3 regions of the Arthrobacter sp. AB6 genome follow, and region 3 is predicted to be linked to each of the others. Evidence: riboswitches for the same ligand, from Rfam matches in the RefSeq annotation. Region 3 holds a riboswitch; each other region holds the start of a gene.

Region 1 (6,074 bases), on a different contig from region 3:
TGGGACTTTTGGCCCTATAGTTAAACCCAAGCGTTGATACTAAAGCGTTACCTGATTCGGAGCCGAGCTCTGCCAGCGGATCAGGTGCACGAGTCATTACTGGCAGAGGCGGGGGAACCACAAACGGCAGCCGGGGGACTGCCTTGGGGTGAAGTCCGTCAGCAGCAAGCCTCTTCCAGTGAAGGATCCTCCGGGGATACCTCTGTGCCGAAGCTTGCTTACGGCGGACCGGGTCTTTGAACTCTCTGACCCGAATCCGACAGCTAACTTCGCAGGCTTTCCAGAGAGGAACCCTTCTTGTCCATGCAGACCCCCAGGGGACGCCGCCGCGCGGCGGTACCCTCTTCGACGCCGCGGGTTGTTGAAGTCATCACCACGGAACGCCCCCGCGATCCGCACCGTGATGCACGCCGCCGTCGTGGTCCCTTCCGCCAGGTCACCGAATTTGCCGCAGCGAGCGGGATCGGCCAGAAGGCCGGAATCGCCCTCGCGGCGACAGGCCTGGTGCTGACCGTGACGGTGCCGGCCACCAGCCCCGTGATGGCCACCGACGCTCCCGGTGCTATACCGGTCGCAGCGTCAGCCGCAACCCCGCAGCCCCAGATCTCAGCCGAGGCCGGTGCCCAGATCGACTTCAGCCGTTCTGCCGTCGTCACCCAGGCGGATCCGGACGGCAAGCTCAAGCAGCTTCTGAGTGCCCAGTCCGCCGGCTCTGTGTCACGTGCTGCCTCGGCAGGAAGCCTCGGCGCCCCGCTGGCCACGCTGACCACAGCATCGCCGTTCGGCTACCGTGTCAGTCCGATCACCGGGGGCTCCGGCGACTTCCACCGCGGCCAGGACTACGTGGCCCAGTGCGGCACGTCTGTCCTCGCTGCGGCTACCGGCACGGTGACCTTCGTGGGCTGGCACCAGTTCGGCGGCGGAAACCGTGTTGTGGTGGACCACGGCAACGGTTTGGAAACCACCTACAACCACCTCTCCTCCTTCAATGTGAGGGAGGGGCAGACGGTCTCACGCGGGGAGGTTGTGGCCCTCAGCGGGACCACGGGCGCCTCCACGGGCTGCCACCTCCACTTTGAGGTGCAAGTCAACGGCGAAGTGGTCGATCCGACTGGCTGGCTGTAGCCAAATGACGGTGAACTATCGGATGATCGCGACTTGCCGTGACCTGAATGTGACATTCACCCAAAACTGCTGTACCGTCTAACTCGCGTCAACTTTTCCGAAGTTGACGCTCTTGTGCGGATTGCCTAACTCTGCCACCGCTCAAGGTCCGTTCGCATTTCATCGTCTGGCAGGGGCGGGGGAACCAATTTTGGTCTTGGCTTTGGCTAAGACCTTGGGGTTAAGTCGCAAAACTTCCTTGGAAGCAGCGCGGCCGGGTGACTCCCATCCGAATCCGACAGCTCACCTCGTAGGCATTGGGAGAGGCTACCTTCGTGTCTTCACGCAACAATTCTGCGCGCCACCGTGCGCAAACGGTTCGTACCAACCCCTTGGACACTGTGTCCAAGGCTGTTAGTGCCAATGCCGGGACAGTAGGTCGCCAGGCTGCCGTCATCGCCGCAGCTTCCGGTCTTATCCTCAGCATGGGCCTGCCCGCCAACGCAGCGGACACCACCGCTGGTGTTTCCGCTTCGACCGAGTCCGGTTCTGCGCAGGCTGCCTTGGCAGTCACCGCAGCACCCACGGCCACCGTGTCGTTCGAGCGGCCCGTGGTCAAGACCACCGCCGCCCCGAAGCGGGAGCCGGTGCGGGCACAGTCCACCGCCACCGAAACGGGCGCAGCGTCCACTACTGAATCTGCTGCGGACAAGCTGGCCAAGACTGTCTCTTCCGCCGCCACCTCCGGCATTGCTGCCATCGCCTACACGGGCATTGGCAGCCCCTACGTCTGGGGCGGCACCAGCCCCGTCACCGGGTGGGACTGCTCAGGCTTCACCCAGTGGGTTTATGCCCAGGCCGGCATCAGCATCCCCCGCGTCAACGCCTGGACTGCCATGACCCCCACCTCCACCCCGCAGCCCGGAGACCTGGTCATGCAGAACGGCGGAGCGCACGTCGGCATCTACGTCGGGAACGGCATGATGGTCAGCGCGCTCAACCCCTCCCAGGGCACGCTGCTCCACGCCGTGGCCGCCACCGGCACGTCTTCGTTCTTCACCGTCAGCAAATAGTTCTTGGACCCTCGGGTCCAGGAACTATTTCTTTGCTCCACCACGCTTTCCGCTAACACCACATCCCCGTTCGGGGCGTGCCGGCATACCCCCAAGATGCCGGCGCGTCCGCATCCCTTGGTGCCCACAACGGCCTGAGGAAAACGAAAGAGAGAACTGATGACTACTCGTGCCACCGCACGGCATCGCGCCGAAGTCACCAAAACCAACTCAATCGCCATCATCGCCAAGGCTGTCGGCGAGAACGCCGGTGGCGTAGGCCGCCAGGCCGCGGTCATCGCCGCCGCTTCCGGCCTGGTATTGACCAGCGGCATCGCGGCAAACGCTGCCGACTCCAACGTCCAGCGCGACTCCGCTCCCGCATCCACCCTGGAAGTTGAATCGGCCGTCGAAGCCCCCATCTCCGCGGCTTCCACGATCAACATCACCTTCGAAAAGCCCGCCGTCACCACCACGCCGGCCCCGGTTATCGAAGAACCCGCACCTGTCGAGGTCCAGGAGGCCGAGCCGGCCCCCGTCGCCAAGCCTGCTGCTCCCAAGGTCACCGCCACGGTTTCCACGGCCCCTGCCGCCGCTCCCACTGCTTCCGCCAGCGGCAAGGGTGCAGCCATCCTGTCCGCTGCGTACGCCCAGTTGGGCGTTATGCAGGACTGCACGATGCTGGTCACGAACTCCCTGGCAGCAGTGGGGATCAACTTCCACGACTGGCCTGCAGGCTACCTCTCCCTGGGCCGCACCGTCAGTGCCGCTGAGGCGCAGCCGGGCGACCTGATCTACTACGCAGACGGTGGCGCCGGCATGGCACACATTGCTGTCTACGCAGGCAACGGCCAGGCCGTCCACGGTGGCTACAACGGAAACCAGACGGTGGTCTTCAGCGCCAACGTCGGCTCCGGCCCCGTCTTCATCCGGGTTAACTGAGACGCCACCACCGGCGGTCCAACCAGGACGCAAAGAACCCTTGCCCTCGCGGCAAGGGTTCTTTCCTTTTAATTGCGCGCTGCTCCGGCCGTTCAGCATGCGCCCCTTGACTGGACCGACACGACAGTTCTGGGACAGGGCGATTAGCTGAACACGCGCTTCTGTGTTTACTCTTGTGGTGTCGATCCATAGCCCGGACATGCCGAGGGCAGCCGGCCCTCGTGCCCCTGGACGGGTGCGGCCGTGAAGAGGTACGTGCATGCGCACTCTCGTTCTGAATGCTGGGTATGAGCCCCTGGCGGTGATCACTTTCCGCCGGGCGCTGGTGCTTGTGCTCACGGGCAAGGCCAGCGTGGTTGCCGAAGGCGATGATCCCGTGGTGGGACCGCAGGAAATCCTGGGACGTCCCTCCGTGATTCTCCTGAACCGCTACATCCGTCCGAGGTACAACCAGGCCACCGCTGTCAGCCGCCGCGGGGTGCTCAGACGCGACGGCCACAGATGCGCGTACTGCGGAAAAGCGGCCCACACCATCGACCATGTCCACCCCAAGTCCCGGGGCGGTGAGGACTCCTGGGAGAACCTGGTGGCGGCCTGCCTGCGCTGCAACAACGTCAAGGGCGACCATACGCCGGCTGAAATGGGCTGGAAACTACGTTTCGTCCCGGAGCCACCGCATGGAACCATCTGGCAGATCAAGGAACTTGAGAAACCCACCCCCGCCTGGGATCCGTTCCTGCTGCCGGAGCGCGCCGCCTGACCGGAAACCTTCGGCACGCCGCAACGCCACAGATGGCTAGGCTGGGGGAATGGAACAGAACCGGCTGGACTTCGATGCAGTGATCCTGGCCGGTGGCCGGTCCTCCCGCTTGGGCGGGGTTCCGAAACAGGACCTGGTTTTCCACCATGACACCCTCCTCCAGCGCGCACTGGCCGCTGCAGCAGGTGCTTCGCGCACGGTGGTGGTGGGCCCGGGAGCCGGACATTCACTTCCCGGAGTACTTTTCTGCCGGGAGCAGCCGCAGTTCGCAGGGCCGGGAGCCGCCATCTCCGCCGGACTCGACGCCTTGGCCCGGGACGGGCGCGGGGCGGAGTTCACCCTGGTGCTGGCGTGTGACATGCCGCTGGTCCGGGACGCAGTGCCGGTACTGGTGGCCGCGATGGTTTCAGCGGACGCAGACGGGGCCATGGCCCGCGCAGAAGACGGCCGGCTCCAGCCGCTGGCCGGTCTTTACCGCACAGCTGCGTTAAAAACATCGGCAGCACAGCTCTCGTCCCGTGGTGCCCTTATTAACGGCTCCGTGCGCTCCCTCCTTGCTAGTCTGGAGGTGCAGCCTGTCACCGTCCCTGCAGGTTCCACGGCAGACGTGGACACCTGGGATGATGCCGCCGCACTAGGGATTGCCGCCGGCAACCAGGACAAAGGCCAGGACCGGCGCAACCGCAGTTAAATAGGGAGGCATGTTCGTGAAAAGCCAGGATGAAACGCTGGAGGAGTGGTGCAGGTCCCTGCTCCAGGCCTATGAACTGGAGGACGTCCAGGTGGACGTCAACGCCATCCTTGCCCTGGCCGGTGTGGCCGCCCATTCGGTGGTCCGTCCGGCCGCGCCCCTGACGACGTTCATTGCGGGTTATGCCGCCGGGCTGGCGTCCGGGTCGGGCCGGGCACCCAATGCTGCATCCATGGAGTCCGCGCTGGCCGTGGCCCGTTCCCTGGCTGCCGACTACGATGCTGAAGCCGCCGGGGCTCCCGGCGAATGACGAAGGACTCCCAGGAAGCAGCGGATGCCCCCGAGGGCGGGGAACCGAGGCACCTCGACCATACGTGGGAAGACGCCCGGCAGGCAGCGTTCGACGCCGGCACTCCAATCCCCGCCGGCCCTGTTCCCTTGGAACTGGCCCTCGGACGCAGGCTGGACCAGGACATTGTGGCCTTGCAGGAGATGCCCCACTATGCGTCGTCGGCGATGGACGGCTGGGCCGTTAACGGCACGGGGCCGTGGATCCTGGTGGAAGCAGGTTCGCCGCTGGCCCCGCACCAGGCCAGTCCCATTGCTACGGGGGGACTCATACCGCCCGGGGCAAAGGCGGTGCTGCGCAGCGAAAGCGCCCGCCTGGACAAAGACGAAGACGGGCTGCCCGTCCTGGTGACCGGCGGCACTGCCCGTCCTGGCGAACCCCGCACAGGCCAGCATGTCCGGAAAGCAGGGGAGGAGGCCTCGGAAGGGGACATCCTCGTCAAGGCCGGGGCGGTGCTGAACCCTGCGCACCTCGCCCTCGCCGCCCTTGCCGGTTATGACGAACTGGTGGTCCAGGGAAAGCCCCTGGTCCGGCTGCTGCTGACCGGTTCTGAAGTGGTTGGGCGCGGCGTGCCGGTTCCAGGCCAGGTGCGTGACACTTTCGGCCCGCAGCTGCCCGCCGTGGTGGGCATGCTGGGCGGGCTGGCCGGCGGGCAGCAACGGATCGGCGATTCGTACGCTGAGTGGCTGGCGGCACTGGAGGACGTGATTCCCGGGGTGCCGGGCGCGCCGGACCTGCCGGCCGACGTCGTCATCACCACGGGCGGGACGGGAAAGTCCGGAACGGACCACCTTCGCAGGGCAGTGCGGGAGCTGGGCGGACGGCTGATTATTGACGGCGTGGCCATGCGTCCCGGACACCCGGCCGTCCTGGCCGAACTTCCGGACGGGCGGTTCGTACTGGGACTGCCGGGAAACCCCCTTGCAGCCATGATGGCCCTCTCCACAGTGGGGGCCCCGCTGCTGGCGGCGCTGGGACACCGCCCCCTGCCCGCAGTGCAGGAGGTGCCCTGCGGAACCACCCTCGATCCCCAACCCGGGCGCACGCGCCTGGTCCCGTTCCGCCTGCTTTACGGCATGGCCTCTCCGGCCCAGCACACCGGCCCGGGCATGATGCGCGGGCTGGCTTCAGCGGACGGCGTGATGGTTGTGCCTCCCCATGGGGTGCAGTTGGGAG
Region 2 (6,074 bases), on a different contig from region 3:
TCACCGCTGCTCGGCGACGGCCGCGCGCTGCTGCTGGGCGAAATACTTGCCGACGGAGGGCGCTTGCGGGATGTGCACCTGAAGGGTTCCGGCCGTACACCTTTCGCCCGTGCCGGCGACGGCCGGGCCGTCATCGGCCCCATGCTGCGGGAGTACCTTGTGAGTGAGGCCATGCATGCCCTGAACATTCCCACCACGCGGGCCCTTGCCGTCGTAGCCACCGGGCGGCCGGTGCGCCGGGACACGATGCTGCCGGGTGCCGTCCTGGCCCGGGTGGCCAGCAGCCACCTGCGCGTGGGCAGCTTCCAGTACGCCCGGGCCACGGAGAACATGGACCTGCTGCGCCGCTTGGCGGACCACGCCATCAACAGGCACTACCCGGCGGCAGCCCGGTCCGAACACCCCTACCTGGCGCTGTTTGAAGCAGTGGTGGCTGCCCAGGCAGAGCTCGTGGCCAAGTGGATGCTAGTGGGTTTTGTGCACGGGGTCATGAACACGGACAACATGACCATCTCCGGGGAAACCATCGACTACGGGCCCTGCGCATTCATGGACGCGTTTGATCCCGCCGCCGTGTACAGCTCCATCGATGTAGGCGGCCGCTACGCCTACGCGAACCAGCCCGTGGTTGCCGAGTGGAACCTGGCCCGGCTCGCTGAGGCCATGCTGCCGCTCTTCAACGAAGACCAGGAGCAGGCTGTCGGCCCCGCCGTGGAGGCACTCGGCACATTCCGCGGCCGGTACAGTGACGCCTGGTTTGGGGGCATGAAGGCCAAGCTCGGTGTGGCGGCCAGCCCGGAACATGACGAAGCGTCGGACCTCGTGGATGGCGTGATCGGCCTGCTGAAGGACGGACCCGTTGACTACACGCAATTCTTCCGGAGCCTTGGCCAGGCCGCCCGGGGCAACTCCGGGCCTGCCCGCGGTATGGTGCTGGACCTCCGGGCTTTCGATGCCTGGGCTGAACGCTGGGCCGCGCTGAAGCCCGACGCTGAACTCATGGACAGCGTGAACCCCGCGTACATTCCCAGGAACCACCTTGTGGAGGAAGCACTGGCTGCGGCTACCGCGGGTGATCTTGACGCGTTTCACCGGCTCCTCGAGGTTGTCAGGTCCCCGTGCCAGGAGCGCCAGGGGCTGGAACGCTACACGGAGGGACCGCCGGAGGACTTCGGCAAATACCGGACCTTCTGCGGCACATAGCTGTCATTCCAGCGGGAACAGGGGAAGCCCGGAGGACCAGGACCGTTGGGAACGTGGAAGGGGCGGCAGCCGGTAAAACCGGCTGCCGCCCCTTCCGCGGGGTGGGCCCGCCCGCTAAGAGCGGCCTATCCCGTTGCCGCTGGCTAGGCCACGCGGACGAAGGAAGCGCCGCTCAGCCAGCTGATGGAGTGCACGGCAGTCTGGTTGCCGTTCACGCCGCCGCTGACAACCTGGCCGTCACCGGCGTAAACGCCCACGTGGCCGGCGGTGATCACGAGGTCACCGGGAGCAGGGGAGCTTACGGTGGAGCCGTACTGGTAGAACTGGGTGGGAGCCAGGTCGCCCACGGACATGCCAACAGACCGCAAGGCCTTTTCCACCATGGCGGTGCAGTCCTGGATCTGGCCCACCTGGCCATAGGCGTTAGCCAGGATGGCTGCCCCCGTACCCGTGCCGGTGCTGGCGGAGGCGTAGGACAGGTTCATCCCGGTGTTGGCCGGCGTGGTGGCGGCAGCGGTCTGGACAGGTGCCGGTGCCGGCGCGGCGGAGGGAACTGCCGGGGCGTAGCCTGCAGCCGGGATCTGAATCTGGTCGCCCGGGTAGATGACCGCGGAGATCGCCAGGCCGTTGGCAGCCAGGACATCGTTCAGGGCTACGCCGTGGGCGGCCGAGATGGCGCCCAGCGTGTCGCCGGATACAACCGTATGGACGGTGCCCGCGGCCGCGGCGGGGGCTGCAACTGCTGCGGCCGGGGCGGCGGAGGCCTGGACGTTAGCGGTCTCGGTGGTGTCCGGCCCTGTCACACCGGCGTGCGCCGGGGCTCCGACGCCGAAGGCAATGCCGGATGCGGCTGCGACGGCGAGTGCCGGACGGCCCAGGGTCCTGGCCTGGGACTTGGCCGAAACAGCCAGCCCATCCAGGATGATGGAACGGGCCGGAGTTGCGCGGTGACGGGCGGTGGTGGAATTTTTTGACACGGTTGATCGCCTCTCCCATGCCTGCGGGGTGAGCTGTCGGGTTCGGGCTGGAGATGCCCGGCCGGAAGCAACTCCGAACGGAACGGAGGCGCTAGCGACTTAACCCCAAGGCCTCTTGAGAGGCCGTGGAAACTTGGTTCCCCCGTCCCTGCCAGCTGGAAGCGATTGGTTCCCGGATCAGCGGCAGGGCTCGGCAAGCTGAGGGGAATGTCCCGTCTGGGAGGGACACCTGAAGACCATAACCCGCTCCGGCACCAATTGTCACATTTGGGTAACATGCGAGGTTCTCCTCTCGCTTTACGCAAACGATTCGACTCTTTTTCGCCGGGGTGCTGACCTCGGAAGATACCTCCGTCGGGACGGTTGAAGATGGGAAGCGTCACGAAGTCATAAACGGCGAGGTTTGTGCGGGTGTGCACGGCCTCGATTCGGCCTTGACCATTCCGCCGACAATCAGGCTTTCCGTGTTGAAATTCGAGGGCCTGTTTCTGCTGTATAACGATGCAGGCCCCTCATCCTTAAAGTGAAGGTTGAAGCCGGTAAGCTTCCGAGCTATGGCCCGTTTCGCTGCAAATGTCCGCCACCGCCTGCCCGGGATACTGCTGGCCGCTGCCCTCGCCGGCAGTGTGTGGCTGCCTCCGGCCGGGGCGGCCGAAAGCGTTCCGCCTGGCGGCTACCCTTCGTGGGAGGACGTGGAGCGGGCCAAGCTGACCGAGGCCGGCACGGCCAAAGAGATCACGTTGATCGCAGGCCTTTTGGACGGGCTGCAATCGCAGTCGGAGGCCTTGGGCAACGCCGCGGTGGCGTCCGCCGCTGAGTCTGCAGCGGCAGATGCCGCGTTGGCAGCATCCACTGCAAAGGTAGAGTCGCTGGCGGAACGAGCCGGGACGGCCAAGGCCGAACTCATCCGCCACAGGAAGGACATCGGAGCGCTGGCCGCCCAGTCCTACAAAACGGGCGGTACGAACATGGGGTTCTTCGTGGCGTTGGACGCGATCGAGAACAACAACGTCCACGGGCTCAACGTGGTGCACCTGGTGGGCGGCAAAACGGCGGGCCTTGTGGACAAAGCCGCCGCCGCGGGGAAAATCACGGCTTCACTGGCTGATCAGGAGAAATCCGCCCGGACCGAGCGCGAACGGCTGTCCCGCGAGGCGGCGGAAAAGCTTGCAGCGGCCCGATCGGCCCAGGAAGCCATGGCGCGCCAGCTTACGGAAGAACGGCAGCGCAGCCGGGAGCTGACCGGGCAGTTGGCGTCCCTGAAGGGCACGACGGCGGCGGTTGAGGGCGAATTCCGGCGTGGACAGGCGGCACTGGCCGCTTATGAAGCAGCGCAGGAGGCGAAACGGGCCGCGGCCGGGGAGGAAGCCCGACGACGTGCGGCCGCAGCGGCAGCGGCGGCAAAGGTGCAGCCCCCTGCTGTTCCCGCCCCCATGCGTCCGGCTCCCGCCGATCCGGCACCTGAGAATCCTCCAGCCGGCAACCCTGTGCCGGCAAATCCTGCTCCGCCTGTCCCCGCCCCGGCGCCTGCCGCACCGCCCAGCCCGCCCGCCGTCGTCGTTCCCTCTGCTCCTGCGGGTGCGGTCAACGATCCTGCCGGTGCCAAGAGCTACGCCTCGGGCAGGCTGGGGGCCTACGGGTGGGGATCGGACCAGTTCCTCTGCCTCGCCCAGCTTTGGACCAAGGAATCGAACTGGCTGACCACGGCCACCAACCCGTATTCCGGTGCCTACGGCATTCCGCAGGCACTTCCGCCGGGCAAGTATTCCAGCGCGGGCAGCGACTGGCTGACCAACTACCGGACGCAGATCGAGTGGGGCCTTGGCTACATCCGTGAGCGGTATGGCTCACCATGCTCGGCATGGAACCACTCCGTGGCCAGGAATTGGTACTGACACCGCGTTAGGCTTTTCCCATGCCTGATGTGGAAAGGTTCCGCATCCTCCTCGAGGAGGAGCGGAAGCGGAAGCTGGCACTGCTCCCCGCGCTCCGCGCCGACATTGCCTCGGCAAACTCCGCGCGCCAGGATTCGAACGTCGACGACGAACACGATCCGGAGGGTTCCACCATTGCGTTCGAGCTGTCCCAGGCAGCTGCCCTGCTCAAGCAAAGCACCGCCGGCCTTGACCAGGTGGATGCCGCACTGGCCCGGATCGCTGCCGGCACGTACGGCATCTGCGCGGTCTGCGGGGAATCCATAGCGGAGGGAAGGCTGGAGGCCAGGCCCTGGACGCCGTTCTGCATCCGGCACGCGTCCGCTGGACGTGGCCGATGAACGGCGGGCCCGACTATGTGGCAGCGGCCGCGGCGTTCATCGACCGCACCCTGCAGAATGAGGGCGCCTGGTACCGCGCGGACGACGTCGAGTCCCGGCTGGGCGGGGTGCTTGCCTCCTACGGCTCCTCGGTGGGCGCCGTCCGTGGAACGGTCCGGGACGCCCTGAGGAAGTTCAAGGACCTGGACCACGATGCCGTGGTCCTGCTGGCGTCCGGGCTGTGGGCCCAACCGAAACCCGGTGGCAGGCCGGTTTTTGAGCGCCGACAGGCCGCCGTGGTGCTGCTTCAGTCAAGGGCCAGTCTCCTGCTGCACTCGGACCTGACCCGGATCGAGGGCTTCCTTCGTTCCGCGGGAAGCCGCGAGTTGGTGGAGCCCCTGCTGTCCGACGTAGTGTTGCCGCTACTGGCTGGACTGGCAGGACGCGACCGGCAGCGCGCAGGTGTTGTCCTTGCCAGGTGGAGCCAGGACCCGGACGGGCGGCTGCGCAGGGCTGCGGCCTTCATCGAGCAGCAGTCCGGCCCTGAGACCCCGCACAAAGGAGACAGCTATGAACGATCCCTATGACCTGGACCGCTTCGTGTCAGCCCAGGACAGCGGCGCAGGGGAGGGCGGGACCTTCGGACAGGCCTTGGCTGAGCTGCAGCTCGGCAACAAGACCGGCCACTGGATGTGGTTCATCTTCCCGCAGCTCGCCGGCCTGGGGCAAAGCCCCACCTCCCGGAAATACGCCATCACTTCGCTTGCCGAAGCCCGGGCGTACCTCGAGCACGAGGTCCTCGGCCCGCGGCTCCTCGAGTGCGCCCAGGCGCTCACCAACCACGCCGGGCGCACTGCAGAGGACATCCTGGGCGGCATCGATGCCCGGAAGCTGCACTCGTCCATGACCCTGTTCCTCCGCGCCGCGCCCGGCGAAACGGTGTTCAAGACAGTCCTTGCCCAGTTCTTTGACGGCCAGCCGGACGAGGCCACCGACGCGCTGCTCGCGGAGCAGGACCAGGACTGAAAAGCTAAGCATCTTTGCTGTTCCAACACAGGCAGTTATGCGGGCGCCGTCAACCCCGTCCCTTCCAGCCTCCCGTCAGCCGCGGGGAACCTCCACCAGGCGGACGTCGGCCAGCCGGCCGGCGTCCACGACGGCGGTCATGTAGGTGCACACAGGCTGGCGGCGGCGGTCGGTGGGTGAACCCGGGTTGAGCAGCCGCAGCCCGCGCGGGGTGGTGGTGTCCCACGGAATGTGGCTATGGCCGAAGACCAGGACGTCCGCCTCCGGATACAGCGCTTCGCAGCGTGCCTCGCGTCCCTTTGCCTGGCCGGTTTCGTGGACCATCGCAAAGCGGACGCCCTCAAGGGTGGCCGTGGCAATTTCCGGCAACCGCCGGCGCAGCTCCGGCCCGTCGTTGTTTCCGTAGACGCCCAGCAGCGAGCGGCTCCGCTCTTCGAATTCCGCCAAGAGGGACGCCTCCACCCAGTCCCCGGCGTGAAAGACCAGGTCGGCGTTTTCGACGGCGGACCACACCTGTGCGGGGAGCGCCCTGGCGCGCTTCGGGACATGGGTATCGGCGACCAGCACCAGATTCAAAGGCATGGCCAAAATCCTGCCATGGCACGGCCTTTTCC
Region 3 (6,074 bases):
CGTTCCCGGCCTCGGCGACGCAGGCGACCGGCTGTACGGCATCGCCGGCTAGGTCTCCGGGAGGGCTGGGGCAGAATGGGAGGCATGACCGTCCCGATGCCTCCCCTAACCCTGGCACTGACCTGCCGTGCCGTCCTCTTTGACATGGATGGGACCCTGGTTGATTCCACCGCGGTAGTTGAACAGGTTTGGGGCGAGTTTGCCGTCCGCTACGGGCTGGACCTTGGAGAGATCCTGCGGACTTCGCACGGCGTCCAAGCAGGCGACACCGTGAAGCGCTTCGCTCCGCCCGGCGCCGATGTGCCGGCACTGACCGCGGAACTTGGTGCCATGGAACGCGTCCGGACTGACGGCATCCTGCCCCTGCCCGGGGCAGCCCGGTTGCTGGCGGCACTTCCAGCAGACGCCATCGCCCTCGTCACGTCCGCTGACCGCGTCCTGGCTGACATCCGGATGGGCGCCGCGGGTCTAGCCATGCCTGCCACGGCCGTGACAGCTGAGCTGGTAACCCGGGGAAAACCGGATCCTGAGGGATACCTGCAGGCCGCCGCCGCCTTGGGCGTGGATCCTGCCGATGCGGTGGTGTTTGAGGATGCTCCCGCCGGCATTGCAGCAGGGGTCGCCGCCGGCATCCGTACGGTGGCTGTTGGACCCAACACCGGACCGTTGCCTGCCGGCATGCTGCACATTGTTGACTACAGTGCAGTTGCCGTCGAGGTCGGCGTGGATGACGAGGGCAGGAGGGTCATTTCCTTCCGGCTGTGAGGTTGGAGTCAACGGACGCGGCCGGTGCCGCTTTAGTACCAGTTGTTCGACAAGTGGAAGTTCAGTGCACCGCACGGGGACTGGTAGCGTTCCTGGATGTAATCCAGGCCCCAGTTGATCTGCGTGCGGTAGTTGGTGAGGTAGTCGGCGCCGGCACTGGCCATCTTCTCAGCCGGCAAGGACTGGACGATGCCGTAGGCGCCGCTGCTCGGATTGGTGGCCGTAGTGGTCCAGTCCGATTCCTTGGTCCATAGGGTCTGCAGGCACTGCATCTGGTCCGGAGCCCAGCCATAGGAAGCCAGTTGGCCGGCAGCGTACGCTTGGGCGCCCGCGGGGTCATTAACCGCGACGACGGGTGCGGGCTCGGGTACCGGTACCGGCGCCGGTTCGGGAGCGGGTACCGGCGCAGGTGCGGGCTCGGCTGCCGGAGCTGGAGCCGGTTCGGCTGCCTGCGGGACAACATTGATCGGCCCAGCCGCGGACTCAGGCGCAGGGTTGGCCCGGATTTCGCTTTGCTCCATGCTCAGCTTCGACAGGGACTCGACAGCGGGCGCCTCGGTGGATGCCACGCGGGCACCCGTGTCGGTGGCCTGGCCCGCAGCGCCAACTCCAACAAGGATGGCGCAGGATACTGCCAGGAACCCGGCGCGCCGGCCGAAGGACGGGAATTTGGCTGCTCGACGCGTAGCGCGGGTATCCGAGCCCGATTGCGGGCGTGGTTTTACAAGGAACTTGGACATGATGGATCGCCTCTCACACCTGCGGAGTTAGCTGTCGGGTTCGGATGAGGGCATCCGGCCGCACGGAAAAAACACGTGCAGGCTTAACCCCAAGGGCATTCAGTGCCCGGGACGGTGGGTCCCCCGCCTCTGCCGTTGCTCAAGAGGAATCCGGGAAGTGGCAGAGCTTGGCGTCAACCCGGGATATGCGGCCCGAACGGGGGCCGCACCCATTCGACGGTACAGGAGCGCAGCCCAGAAGTCACATTTTGGTAACAGGAATCACGATGGCGGCGCGCCGCCTTGTGTAATTTCGCGAACCAAGGGCAGCTGCAGGGCGAACTGTGTGCGGCCGGGCTGAGACGTCACCGTGACCCGTCCACCGTGGGCCTCAACAATGGACTCGACAATGGACAACCCCAAACCGCTGGTTCCTTCAGCGGCGGGTGCGCCGGGCGTGCTGGCCGTTCCCGCGCGTGCCGCGTCTGCGCGGGCGAACCGCGCGAAGACCTGGTCCACGAACTCCGGCGGTATTCCGCCGCCGTCGTCCGTTACGGTTACAACCGCGGCTCCCTCCGGGGTCTTCCACACCCCCGTTACCACTGTGGTGCCCGGAGGGGTGTGCTTGCGGGCGTTGGAGAGCAGGTTCATCAACACCTGCCGCAGCTGCGACGGATCCCCGTTGACCACCACCGGCTCGTCGGGGAGCTCCAGCCGCCAGGTGTGCCCGGGCGCCATGACCTTCTCGTCGCTGACGGCTTCCACCACCAGCTGCGTTAGGTCCACCTCGCTTAGCTTCAGCGGCTGGCCCTCGTCAAGCCGCGCGAGCAGCAGGAGATCCTCCACCAAGGCGGTCATCCGTTCCGACTGGCTTTGCACCCGCGCCAGCGACTTCTGCCCGTCCGGAGTGAAGTTTTCCGTCATCCTCATCAGTTCGGTGTAGCCGCGGATGGCGGTCAGCGGCGTGCGTAGCTCATGGGAAGCGTCAGCCACGAACTGCCGCACCTTGGTTTCGCTCTTCTGCCGCGCCTGCAGCGCGTTGGCAACGTTGTCCAGCATGAGGTTCAGCGCGTGCCCCACGCTGCCCACCTCAGTTCCGGGGTTGGAGTTCGACGGCGGTACACGCACGGCAAGTGCCACCTCGCCGGCATCCAGGGGCAGCTGCGAAACCCGGGTGGCCACCTCGGACAGCTGTTCAAGGGGCTTCATGGTGCGGCGGATCAGGACTGTGCCCACCAGCCCGACCAGGAGCAACCCGCCCAGCGAGACGAACACGAAGGTCCACACCAGGGACGCGAGCGTGCCCTCCTTAGCGGCCAGGGGGAGTCCGGTCACCAGGACGTCGCCGAAACTGGTCTTGACCGCGATCAGCCGGTAGTCGCCGTTTGAAAGCCTGCGGTCAACAGGCCGGGCGTCGGTGGCCAGTGCCAGCAGGACCTGCTTGTCCTCGGTGGACAGTGCGGAGCGCGTGGTGTCCGGGGCAAGGAAGCCAGCGCTGTTGACCTGGCCGTTGAGGATGCGCGCGTTCAGTGTTCCCACGCTTTGGCCGCGGGAATCCAGGGGGTCCCTGCCGTTGAAGCCGCCGGAGGGAGGCCGGCCGGGATCGTTGGAGCGGGCTGCGGCCTGGCTCAGCTGCTCGTCCAGCTGGCGGGTGAGGAACGCGTCCATGGAGGCGTAGCTGGCCACGCCCACCGCACCGCAGATGGCGATCAGCAGCGCCATGGCCAGCAGGATAAGCCGGGTCCGCAGGTGCCAGGTGCCAGGCGTGAGCCAGCTCCGGCGCTGCGGCTCCGCGGTGTGCACGGCGGTCATGGCGCCGTCTACTCCGCCGGCTTGATGACGTACCCGGCGCCCCGCACGGTGTGGATCATGGGCGGGTGCACGGCGTCCACTTTCTTGCGCAGGTAGGAAATGTAGAGTTCCACGATGTTTGCCTGGCCGCCGAAGTCGTAGTTCCACACCCGGTCCAGGATCTGGGCCTTGCTGATGACGCGCTTGGGGTTCTCCATGAGGTAGCGCAGCAGCTCGAACTGGGTGGCCGTTAGCTGGACGTCATCACCGGCCCGCGTGACTTCGCGTGTGTCCACGTTCAGAACAAGGTCTCCCACCACCAGTTCAGCAGTGTCCATGGCGGCAACGCCGGAGCGCTGTACCAGCCGGTGCAGCCTCAGCAGGACTTCCTCCATGCTGAACGGCTTGGTGACATAGTCGTGCCGCCGGCGGCGAGGCCCACGATCCTGTCCTGGACCGCGTCTTTGGCGGTCAGGAAAAGCGCGGGGACCTCGGGCGCGAAAGCGCGGATCCTGCCCAGGACCTCGACGCCGTCGAACCCTGGAATCATGACGTCGAGGACCAGGACGTCGGGGCGGAAGTCCTTGGCCAGCTTCACCGCTTCAGGGCCGTCGGCAGCAACTGCCACGGACCAGCCCGCCATGTGCAGCCCCATGCTCATGAGTTCCGAGAGGCTGGGTTCGTCATCCACCACGAGGGCCCTGATGGGGGAGCCGTCCGGATGGGTGAGCTTGGGGAGGTTGTTTGTCATGGAGTGCGAAGTGGCCATGGGACAACTCTCCGATCATTGGTTTATGCCCGGCTATGGCAAACCTGTGGCCCAGCTGTGAATATCCCGGCGTAGCGAGCTGAATGCCGGAGACGCGGCTGCTCCTGCCATGCCCCAGCGGCGGGGTTGCCGTTGAGGTGCAGTTTCCCCGGAGAATTTTTTGTCCGAAACCGTGGGCGGTTGGACACGACGGCAAGGCGGTGAGTGGGATTTCCCTATCAGTCCCGGTCCTGAATATTTTAGCGTGAAACTCCCATTCCGCCGAACAAAGTTCTGTCCAAGGCCGAAAGTGCGCCTCTTCAAGGATAACGAACGTTATTTTTATGGCTCTGCCAGAATCGTGATTTGCAGCACATTAGCCGATTTCGTCTCATTATGCGGACGACCGCGTCCATTGTTACTTGCAAGTTGGCATTGTTACGCTGCACACTTCCAATGTGAACAAGAACTCAACAGCACCTGCAGCCGCAGAATATTGGCCCAGCACATCCGCTGCTGCCGACATGCGCTGTTGTCGAATGCACGCCTGACCTTCCCACCCTCCGAAGTTCTTAGGCATTCGCCCCCAGCCCAGCGTCGGGCGCCCCTCCCCAGTTCTCATTGCGGGGAAACCCAGCATTCGGGCCGTGATGACGGCCATTCACATTGAGGTAAGCACATATGTCAGTTGCATCCGGATACGTCCACATCTCTGTCCGTAACGCCGCCAAGGCGGGCCAGCCCTCCGGCCTCCGCCCCGGCTTCGGCCCCCGGCCTGCCCTTGCTCCCTCTGCTTCCGGAAGCAACTTTCCCGCCCAGGGCTATGCGCCCCAGGGCTATAACCCCAATTCCTACGGGCAGCTCCGCGCCGTCCAGCCTGCCGAGGCGGCGCCGATGACGGCCCCCACTCCCGTAGTAGCCGGCCCGGCTGCTGTCCGGCCCGTCGCCAATGACAACGTCGCCCGCGGATTCGTCCTCTACATGGGTATCGACGAGGAAACCGCAGCAGCCGCCGGAACCTCCATCGCCAAGCTGGCCCAGGAAATCCGCGCCTACGCCCAGTCCCTGGTGTCCGGAGCAGAAAGCTACGCAGCCGTCGCCGTGGCTCCCGCAGGCACCCCCGGTTCCGCGCTCGACGTCGTCCGTTCCACCTTCGGCGACCCCACCGTCAACACCCGCCCGCGCACTGAGGCCCCGCGTCCCGCGCAGGCCCAGGAGCCGCGCCCGTCCGGTGTCCTGATCGACCTCGCCCGCCGCGAGGTCCACCTGGACGGCGAGTCCCTCAACCTGACGTTCAAGGAGTTCGAACTCCTGAACTACCTCGTGGAAAACGGAACCCGCACCGTGGGCCGCGATGAGCTCCTGGAAGGTCTCTGGCGCAATGCCGAAGAGGTCCCCAACGAGCGCACCATCGACGTCCATATCCGCCGGCTGCGCTCCAAGCTGGGCCGGCTCGCCAACACCGTGCGCACCGTCCGCGGCCAGGGATACCGGTTCTACGAGCACCCCGAAGTGGTTGTCTGGGCCGCTCCGGAATACTCGATCTAGGTCTTTTCGCGACCACGCCAAAGCGGCTTTCTGCCGGGTTGGGGCACCGTGCGCTGCGTCGGCTGGCTATAGGCTTAGGCCATGAGTGGGCACCATCTTCGACGGCTTGTGATCATGCGCCACGCCAAGGCCGATTGGCCTGGCGGCGTGGCCGATCACGAGCGTCCGCTGGAGGAGCGTGGCCACCGTGAGGCGCCGCTGGCGGGCCGTTGGCTGCTCAAGCACAACATCGTCCCGGACTTCATCCTCTGCTCCAGTGCCCTGCGGACCAGGCAGACCTGTACCTGGGTGTGCTCGGAGCTGGGGGACAAAGCGCCCACCCCCAAGCTTGAAGACGGGCTGTACGCTGCCTCCGCACTTCGGATGCTGACGGTCATCAACCACGTTCCGGACACCGTGACCACACTGATGGTGATTTCACACCTGCCGGGGGTCCAGGACTTGGCAATGCACCTCGCCTCGCGGGATTCCGACCACGATGCCTACATGGACGCCGCCACCAG

The links. Region 3 has a riboswitch for cyclic di-AMP ahead of Q9R30_RS17495 (hypothetical protein). Riboswitches for the same ligand answer to the same signal wherever they lie in the genome.
Region 1: another riboswitch for cyclic di-AMP. It lies ahead of Q9R30_RS08585 (C40 family peptidase); the one in region 3 lies ahead of Q9R30_RS17495 (hypothetical protein).
Region 2: another riboswitch for cyclic di-AMP. It lies ahead of Q9R30_RS01490 (LysM peptidoglycan-binding domain-containing protein); the one in region 3 lies ahead of Q9R30_RS17495 (hypothetical protein).

The regions. Positions count from the first base shown of each region.
Region 1 covers NZ_JAUZVL010000008.1:22,762-28,835, forward strand. The annotation lists cyclic di-AMP (ydaO/yuaA leader) riboswitch at 51-293, shown strand; gene Q9R30_RS08580 (M23 family metallopeptidase) at 304-1,125, shown strand; cyclic di-AMP (ydaO/yuaA leader) riboswitch at 1,238-1,435, shown strand; gene Q9R30_RS08585 (C40 family peptidase) at 1,506-2,177, shown strand; gene Q9R30_RS08590 (NlpC/P60 family protein) at 2,337-3,098, shown strand; gene Q9R30_RS08595 (HNH endonuclease) at 3,358-3,858, shown strand; gene Q9R30_RS08600 (molybdenum cofactor guanylyltransferase) at 3,908-4,549, shown strand; gene Q9R30_RS08605 (DUF6457 domain-containing protein) at 4,560-4,859, shown strand; gene Q9R30_RS08610 (molybdopterin molybdotransferase MoeA) at 4,856-6,074, shown strand, end outside.
Region 2 covers NZ_JAUZVL010000002.1:18,176-24,249, reverse strand. The annotation lists gene Q9R30_RS01495 (protein adenylyltransferase SelO family protein) at 1-1,203, shown strand, start outside; gene Q9R30_RS01490 (LysM peptidoglycan-binding domain-containing protein) at 1,347-2,180, opposite strand; cyclic di-AMP (ydaO/yuaA leader) riboswitch at 2,184-2,382, opposite strand; gene Q9R30_RS01485 (lytic transglycosylase domain-containing protein) at 2,735-4,075, shown strand; gene Q9R30_RS01480 (TraR/DksA C4-type zinc finger protein) at 4,096-4,455, shown strand; gene Q9R30_RS01475 (DNA alkylation repair protein) at 4,452-5,021, shown strand; gene Q9R30_RS01470 (DUF1810 domain-containing protein) at 5,005-5,460, shown strand; gene Q9R30_RS01465 (metallophosphoesterase) at 5,536-6,042, opposite strand.
Region 3 covers NZ_JAUZVL010000029.1:5,647-11,720, forward strand. The annotation lists gene upp (uracil phosphoribosyltransferase) at 1-52, shown strand, start outside; gene Q9R30_RS17490 (HAD-IA family hydrolase) at 85-765, shown strand; gene Q9R30_RS17495 (hypothetical protein) at 798-1,505, opposite strand; cyclic di-AMP (ydaO/yuaA leader) riboswitch at 1,511-1,671, opposite strand; gene Q9R30_RS17500 (HAMP domain-containing sensor histidine kinase) at 1,767-3,296, opposite strand; partial or broken gene Q9R30_RS17505 (response regulator transcription factor) at 3,305-4,044, opposite strand; gene Q9R30_RS17510 (winged helix-turn-helix domain-containing protein) at 4,705-5,571, shown strand; gene Q9R30_RS17515 (histidine phosphatase family protein) at 5,653-6,074, shown strand, end outside.